Regions from separate parts of the Rhodococcus parequi genome, predicted to be linked through region 2. Evidence: riboswitches for the same ligand, from Rfam matches in the RefSeq annotation. Region 2 holds a riboswitch; the other holds the start of a gene.
The links. Region 2 has a riboswitch for cobalamin ahead of ABEU20_RS13250 (ABC transporter substrate-binding protein). Riboswitches for the same ligand answer to the same signal wherever they lie in the genome.
Positions count from the first base shown of each region.

Region 1: another riboswitch for cobalamin. It lies ahead of metE (5-methyltetrahydropteroyltriglutamate--homocysteine S-methyltransferase); the one in region 2 lies ahead of ABEU20_RS13250 (ABC transporter substrate-binding protein).

Region 1 is NZ_JBDLNV010000004.1:197,067-201,349, reverse strand. It holds gene metE (5-methyltetrahydropteroyltriglutamate--homocysteine S-methyltransferase) at 1-1,517, opposite strand, end outside; cobalamin riboswitch at 1,682-1,859, opposite strand; gene ABEU20_RS12680 (ABC transporter substrate-binding protein) at 2,020-3,633, opposite strand; gene ABEU20_RS12675 (DUF7064 domain-containing protein) at 3,679-4,283, opposite strand, start outside.
Region 2 is NZ_JBDLNV010000004.1:329,093-333,375, reverse strand. It holds gene ABEU20_RS13255 (FecCD family ABC transporter permease) at 1-974, opposite strand, end outside; gene ABEU20_RS13250 (ABC transporter substrate-binding protein) at 971-1,957, opposite strand; cobalamin riboswitch at 1,989-2,201, opposite strand; gene ABEU20_RS13245 (ABC transporter substrate-binding protein) at 2,270-3,139, opposite strand; partial or broken gene ABEU20_RS13240 (ABC transporter substrate-binding protein) at 3,166-3,327, opposite strand; gene ABEU20_RS13235 (MDR family MFS transporter) at 3,474-4,283, opposite strand, start outside.

The sequences.
Region 1 (4,283 bases), 130 kb from region 2:
CCGTTCGCGGTGGCGAAGAAGCCGTCGAGCTGCTCGGCGAAGTACTGCACCATGTCGTTGCGTTCGGGTTCGCCGTGGACCAGGACGTCCAGGCCCAGCTTCTCCTGCAGCGCAATCACGTCGGCCACCTCGGCCCGCATGCGGCGGACGTACTCGGCCTGATCGATCTCGCCCGTGCGCAGCGCCGCGCGGGCCACCCGGATCGCGGTGGTCTGCGGGTACGAGCCGATCGTGGTGGTCGGCAACTGCGGCAGCGGCAGCTCACTCGCCTGGACGGCACGACGGTCCGCCGCCGCGATACGGGTGCGGTCGGCATCCGTCAGGGCGGCGAGGCGATCGCGGATCGCGTCGTCGTGCAGTCGCGGATCGGCGGCGCGGGTGGCGGCCGCCGCACGCGCCTCGGACAGTTCGGCGGCGATCGCGTCGCGTCCCGAACGTAGGCCGGTCGCGAGAGTGGCGACTTCGCCGATCTTCTCGGAACCGAATGCCAGCCACGACCGCAGGGCGCCGTCCAACGCGTCCTCGCCGTCGAGCGTGTAAGGCACGTGCAGCAGTGAACACGACGTGGACACCGCCACCGAACCCGCACGCTCACGCAGGGTTTCGAGTGTGGCGAGTGACCCGTCCAGCCCGTTGCGCCAGACGTTGCGTCCGTCGACGACGCCGGCGACAAGGTGCTTGCGTTCGATATCCGGCGTCGCGATCACCGCGTCGAGGGAGCCGGCGACGAGGTCGACGGCGATGCCCTCGATGCCGGTCGAGGTGAGCACCGGCAGCGCCGCACCGAGGTCACCGAAGTACGACGCGACGAGGATCGCGGGACGGTGGTCGAGCGCGGCGAGGCGGTCGTACACCGACCGCGTCGCGGCCAGCTCGGCGTCGGTCCGGTCCGCCACCAGCGCCGGCTCGTCGATCTGCACCCACTCGGCGCCCGCGTCCGCGAGGCGGCTCAGCAGATCCGCGTACAGCGGCACGATCTCGTCCAGGCGATCTAGCGCGGAGCCGTCGTCGAACTTCGACAGCAGTAGGAAGGTGACCGGTCCGATGACCACCGGGCGGGCCGGAACACCGAGGGCGCGGGCCTCGGCGACCTCCCCGAGCACCTTGGCCGCGTTCAGCACGAAACTGGTCGCGGCGGTGATCTCGGGGACCAGGTAGTGGTAGTTGGTGTCGAACCACTTCGTCATCTCGAGCGGCGGCACGGTGTCGGTGCCGCGCGCGGCCGCGAAGTAGCGGTCCAGTTCGTCGTCGATCCCCGCGACCCGCTCGGGCAGCGCGCCCAACATGACGGCGGTGTCGAGCATCTGGTCGTAGTACGAGAAGGTGCCCACCGGGACGGAGTCGATCCCGGCCGAGGTCAGTTCGGCCCAGGCCTGTCGGCGCAGATCCTTGCCGACCGCCTCGAGTGCGGCGGCGTCGAGGTTCCCCGCCCAATAGGCCTCGACGGCCCTCTTCAGCTCGCGGCGGGGCCCGATGCGCGGGGAGCCCAGCACGGTTGCGGTGAAAGCGAATGTCACGTCGTTCTCCAGTTGCTCACAGCGTGGATGGTCACCGCCGGCAGACGAGAACGTAAGCGAGCCCTGGGTGCACCCGCCAGCGGGCAGCACGAAGTGCCGAGCATCGCCCATCTCGCCTTTTCCACGAGGCGGTGGACCGTCGGGCACGGCGTGCCCGACACAGTCGGCAGGTCTTCGGACTCGCGGGCGCTCGGCCGGGAATCGACCCGGCGAAACCTACTGGCCGTCGCTTCCCGGACCTGTCGGTCCAGTGCTCATGACGGCGGTCGTTCCCACTCACCGCTGCGGGACAGTCCCGGATTTCCACCGGGTTCCCTCTCACATCCGCCGGTCTGACGACCACGGATGCTTCGACGCCGGCGGCGGTCTTCGGGGCTCCTCACGACCGCACCCGGCGAACCAGCTGCACCGTCCAGCATAGGCCCTCGGAAACGACGATCGGGCGGACCCCGTGGTGGAGTCCGCCCGATCGAGGATCGAGTAGCGGAATGTGCGGTTGGTGCTACGACGCCGAATCCGGAGTGAGCCAGGCGTTTCCGAACAGCAGCACGCCGTCGGCGCTGGGCGTGATGCCGTGCGCGTTCTTGCTCCACGGGATGAAGTACTTACCGGCGCCGAGGACCATCATCGGGTTGGTCTCGTTCACGAGTGTCTGGATGTCCTCGAGGACCTGACGGCGGGCGTCGTCGCTCGACGCGGACTGCAGCTTGCCGAGGAGGGCGTCCATCTCGGGGTTCTGGTAGCCCAGGACATTGGAGGCCGACGTGCTCGCCAGGTTGCCGTACATCCGCATGAAAGGCGACTCGTCGAGGACGTTGAACGCCGACTCGCCCAGATCGAAATCGTGCTTGGCGTACATCATCTTGACCAGGTCGTTGATGCCGCTGTTGTAGACGATGTCGACGGTGAACCCGACCGCCTGCAGCATCGACTGGATCGCGAGTGCCCGGCGTTGCGCGCCCGGTTCGTTGAGGCCCGCGTAGGTGAGCTTGCCGTCGTAGCCGTCGGCCTTGGCCTCGGCCAGGACCTTCTTCGCGGTGTCCGGGTCGAACGTGGAGCCGGACACGTCTCCGTGCCACTGCGACCAGGACTGGAACATGTCGGTGCCCGGCATGCCGAAGCCGCCCTCGCCGCGCTCGTTGAACGTTTCGGGGTTCAGTGCCTTGACGATCGCCTCACGCACCCGCGGATCCGACGCCGCGCGTCCCTCGCGCTGGTTCAGTACCTGCACACCACCCATGCTGGCGGTGTAGACGTAGCCGACGTCCCCGGCCTCGAGTGCGTCGTGCACGGTGTCCGCAGCACGCAGGTACGCGGCCTGGATGCCGCCGCTGTGCAACGCGTCGAGCTTGGCCTGCTCGCCGACGATGGCCGGGAACCGCAACTTGTCCAGGTTCGGCTTGCCGTCCCAGTAGCCCGGATTGGCGGCCAGCACCAGTTCGTTCTGGGAGGCGAACTTCTCGACCGTGAACGGTCCGGCGCCGATCGGGGTGAAGGTGCCCTTCGCCATCGACGAGGGCGCCACGATCATGCCCGGCCCGGTCGTGAACATGATCGGGAACTCGTTCCACGGCTGCTTCAGGGTGAACACGACCGTCGACGGGTCGGGCGACTCGACCTTGTCGACCGTCACCTTCCACACCTGCGTGTGGGTGCCCTTCTTCTCGAGGTAGTGGTCGATGCTCCATTGCACCGCCGCCGCGTCGAGCACGGTGCCGTCGGTGAACGCCACCCCGTCGCGCAGCTTCAGGGTCCAGACGGTGTTGTCCCCGTTGGGCGTCAGCGACTGTGCCAGGTGCGGCTGGTACTCCTTGGACGCGGTGTCGTAGCGCACGAGGACGTCGTAGATGGCCGCCATCTCGGTGCCGCCGGTCGCGCCGCCGTCCTGCCGGTCGGCCGGATCCAGGCTGCTCACCGCGTTGTACGTCGCGTACGACAGCGTGCCGCCGGAGACCGGGTCGCCCCCGTCGGACTGCTCGCCGACCAGGCCCGTCGTGACATCGGAGGCGTCGGTCGCCGAGGTCGAACCCTCGCCTGCGCATCCGGCCACCAGGACCGTCGCGGCGGCCAACGCTGTGAACACCCTGCCGCACCGAACAAGTGACGATCGTGTCATTCGATCCTTCTTCCGTTCCGAGACTGCGTGATTGGGAAACGATTCCTACGGCGCCATCGCGCGTCCGTCGCGGAATCCGGACGGGTCGTGACGGCCGGCGACGCCGTGCTCGAACATGCCCCAGCCCTCGTCGCCGTTGCACGTCGCGCGGGCGATGTGCTCGACTGTGCCGTGCGGAATCCGCGGTGCCAGTGCGGGATCGGTCAGATCGTAGAGCGAGGACGAGCTCCAGCCGCGGCCCCGCCACTGCCCGTGATTCCACTCCGGGTCACTGCCGTATCCCGATCCGATCTGCAAGACGACGAATCCGAGCGGATCGATGTCGACCACGAGAGGCTCGCCGGTTGCGGTGGTGAGGTGGATCCGGATCGATTCGGGGGTGCGGGTACCGCTGCGGTAGTCGATCTCGAAACGCGGCCAGCCGAGCTGCTCGACGCGGCCGTCCGTGAACGTCCGGGTCGCGTGGTTCAGTGTCCGATGCCCGTCCGGCCCCTCCTGCGCGATGAGCATCAATGCGTAGTCGTCGAACCGCAGCGGGACGTACGCCCACCAGAATCCACCGACCGGTTCGTCCGCCATCCTGCCCAGCGGTTCGCGTTCGCCCACGGGGCGGATCCCCCACGACCGGTCCCTGCTGCCGGTCCACACCG
Region 2 (4,283 bases):
CGTCCCGGCAGCACGGTGCGGGCCACGATGTCGGCCCACACCAGCAGCACCGCGCCGACGAGTGCGACGACGGGCAGCAGGCGGGCGTGCAACGGGCCGACCAGCATTCGGGCGGCATGGGGGACCACGAGCCCGACGAATCCGATCACGCCGGCCTGCGCGACCAGCGCGGCGGTGCACAGCGAGGCCACGCCGTAGAGCACCCAGCGGGAGCGTTCGACGTCGGTGCCCAGGCTCGCGGCGGCGCGCTCGCCGAACGCGAACGAATCCAGCACCCGCGCGTGCGCCAGCATCACGACGGTGGTGACCGCCACGACCACGGTGATGGTGACGAGCCCGGACCAGCGCACCCCCGCGACCGAGCCGAGCGTCCACTGCAGCACCCGGTGCGCGGCGTCGCGGTCCCCGAGCAGCACCAGCGCCGAGGTCACGGCCGCCGCGAACTGCCCCACCGCGATGCCGGCGAGCACGAGCCGTCCGGGCAGGAGTGCACCGGACCGGGACGTCGAGATGAGGAACACCAGCAGCAGGCTCCCCAGCGCGGCGACGAACGCGGCCACCGAGACCGCGCCCATCCCCAGGAAGCCGACGGTACCGACGCCGGCCGTGAGCGCGAGGACCGCGCCGAGCGAGGCGCCGCCGGACATGCCCAGCAGGTACGGGTCGGCCAGCGCGTTGCCGGTCAGCGACTGCAGCACGGCCCCGCACAGGGCCAGCCCGGCACCGACCAGCGCTGCCGCGAGGACTCTCGGCAACCGCAGGTCGACGACGATGTGCGTGGTCAGCAGGTCGGTGCCCGGCCCGATGCCGAGGCGTCCGGCGATGGATTCGACGACGGTGCCGATCGACAGGTCGGCGGCACCGATCGCGACACCGGCCGCGCAGCTCACCACGAGCAGCGCGGCCAGCGCCGCCGACCAACCGGTGGCGGTCGTCGCGGCTACCCGGGCGGGAACCCGGGTGCGCACGCTCATGCCCGGCCGCCGCCCAGCTGCTCGCTGACCAGTGACGCGCCCTCGATCAGGCGCGGGCCGGGGGTGCTCGCCGAGAACGGCACCACGACGAACGCGTCGTCACGCACCGCCGTCAGGTCCTTGAGCGCGGGATCGCCCCGGAGATAGTTCTTCTTCTCCTCGGCGGTGTCCCACGACGCGTCGGCCAGCACGATCACGTCCGGGTTCGCGGCCAGCACCGTCTCCCAGCTCCCGTCCAGCCAGGCGCCGTCGGACTTCGCGAAGACGTTGGTGCCGCCGACCGCGTCGATGATCAGCTGCGGCCCGCCGGCGTTGCCGCCGATGTACGGGGTGTCGGTGCCGCTGTCGTACCAGAAGATCGTCTTGCCCTTCGCGGGCGCGGCGGACTCGATGCCAGCCAGGGTCTCGCGCATCTGCGTGACCACGGTGTCGGCGTCGGATTCACGTCCGAACAGCGTGCCGTAGTCGGTGATCTCGGTGGCGATCGACTCCCACGCGACCGGCGGGCGCTTCGACTTGTCCTTGCAGCCGAACGGTGAGACGTAGGTGGCGATGCCCACCTCGTCGAACGACTCGTGCGAGCCGACGGCCTTGTCGTCGAACGCGCTCGAGTACGACGCCAGCACCAGGTCCGGCCGGGTCTCGAGCAGCGCCTCGCGGCTCGGGTAGTCCTTCTCGTCCAGTGCCGGAACCTGCGCGTACGCGGCCTGCCACTGCGGCGCGACGGCGTCGTCGAGGTATGCGGTGCCGACCATCTGCCCCTCGGCGCCGATCGACAATGCCGACTCGGTGGCGCCCTGGTTGAGAGTGACGGCCCGCTCGGCCGGACCGTCGAGGGTGACGGTGCGGCCGCAGTTCTGCAGGGAGATCGCCGCGGTGTCGGCGTCGTCGTTCGACGACCCGCCGCAGGCGGTGAGGGTGAGGGCGGCGGCGATCGACACCGCCGCCGCGGAGATGACTCGGCGAGAGATAGGGGTACGCAAAGCGACCCGCCTTCCATGACTCGTGGAAAACGTGCAGTTATGCGTCACGGCCGGTCTCCTGGCTCGGCAGGGATGACCGCCGACTACGCCTTCCCGGATGTATTCACATCCAGTGGCTGGGGTCGAACCCCTAGTAGTCGACGTACCTGCCCACAGTGGCGAGTACCGCGCCGGCTTCTACCGGACTTCCCGAACACCGTGACGACATCGTGAAGAATAGACGACCGTTGCCCGGGCAATGGTCGGCCTTGTCGGTTTCGTGCTGTTCCGCGGTCGAGGGCGCGGACGACGGTGCGTAACCGTCCGGGGCCGTCAGCGCATGACCTGGACCTGCTCCGCGATGTCGGCGGCGAGCGCCATCGCGGTCAGTGCGAGACCGCTGTTGAGGTCGTACCGCAGCTGCCCGACATGACCGTCCCGGACCGCGCGCACCCTTTTCCACGTCGGGGACTGGGCCTCGGCGGCGTCGGGATTCTGCAACAGGACGAAATCCGCCTGCTCGAAGATGTCGAGTTGTTCGAGCGCGTAGAAGGTGATTCCCCTGTTGTCCGCGGAGGCGTGCGCGGGATCGGTGAGCACGTTCAATCCGAGGTCACGCGCCACCGACACCGCGAACGTGTCGTTCTGCAGCCAGAGCTGTCCCTTGTCCGCACCCGCGATCGCGATGGTCTTCCCGTCGAGAAGTCCGGCCATCGAGGCACGCGCCTGCGCCAGTTCGGCGTTGTAGCGAGCAACCACACGGTCGGCGACGTCGCGTCGATCGAGTGCCGTCAACTGCTCGGTCATCGATCGCTTCCACGCCGATCCGGGAGTCCCTTGGTCGACGACGAGAACAGGCGCGATGTCGGTCCCCAGGAGTCCGCGCTCCCGGTAGTAGTCCCACCAGCCCTGACCCACGACCAACAGATCCGGTTCGTAGCTGAGGATCGCTTCGGCGTTCGGTTCTTGTTGGTGCCGCCGAGGCGCTCCGTCCCGGCGGGAACCCTCTGCATGAGCTGCGACTGGTCGTCCCAGTTGGTGGCGACGATCGGATACTCGGCGAGCAGGGCGAAGTCGAGCGCGGCTCGCGCCTCGAGCACGACGACACGCTGGGGGTCGCGCGGCAGCCGGTATCGGTCGTCGCCCACGACGATCTCGACCGACGCGTCGGACGTCGGGCTGCTCTCCGGTCCGTTCGAGCACGCCGACAGCGCGCCCAGAGCGCCGAGGCCGGCCGCACCGGTGAGGAAACCGCGTCGGGTCAGGGCATCGACGAGATCACCGAACTCGCGGTCCACGTCCTGTGCGGATCGTGCGGAGGCAGGGAGGCTCGAGTGGCGGTTCCCGATTCGGAGGCGGGTATCGATGTTCGTCGATTCGATCACGGGCATGGAAGTGGTGCTCCATCTGATAGGCGCGGCAAGGGGAATGCCTCAACCTATCCACCGCCTGCGCGGCGTGGTTCTCCCGAAGAAGCCATCCGATAACGGGATTCGGCCACACGTCGGCGCGGTGATCTCGCGGTCGCGCGACGCGGTCAGTCGGCGAGGGCCTTCTCGGCGCGCGGCATCAGAGCCGACGACACCGTCAGCAGCACCGCGATCCCGAGGATGCCGACGAACACCAGGTGGATGGCGCCCGAGAGGTCCGTCGGATCGGGGTCGGCGGAGTCGCCGACGCGGGAATTGACGAGCGCGCCGAACACCGCGACACCGACAGCGCTGCCGATCGAGCGGGCGAACATGTTGGTGGAGGTGACCACGCCGCGCTCGGACCAGTCGACGCTGGACTGCGCCGCGATGAGCGTCGGCGTCGCGATCAGGCCCATGCCGGAGCCGATGACGAAGCACGTCGCGCCCACCTGCCACACCGGGGAGCCGTCCGCGAGCAGCAGGAGCAGCGCCGACCCGGCTAGCACGAGGGCACTGCCGATCAGCGCGGTCGTCCGGAACCCGACGCGCAGATACAGCCGTCCCGCCTGAGACGCGGCGATGGGCCAGCCGATCGTCAGGACCGCGAGTGCGAAGCCCGCGACGAGGGCGCCGGTGCCGAGAACGCCCTGCACGAATGTCGGCACGTACGACGTCAGGCCCATCAGGATCGCGCCCACCGACAGCGACACCAGGCTGCTCGCGACCAGTACCCGCCGGGTGAGCATGTGCAGCGGCAGGATCGGATCGGCCACCCGCCGCTCGACGAGGACGAACGCGGCGAGCAGCAGCGCCCCGGCGACGAACACGCCGATGCCGGCGGGCGATATCCAGGCCCAGGCCTGCCCGCCCTCGAGGAGACCGAGGATCATCAGCGCCGCGCCGCCGGTCAACAGGATCGCGCCCGGGTAGTCGAT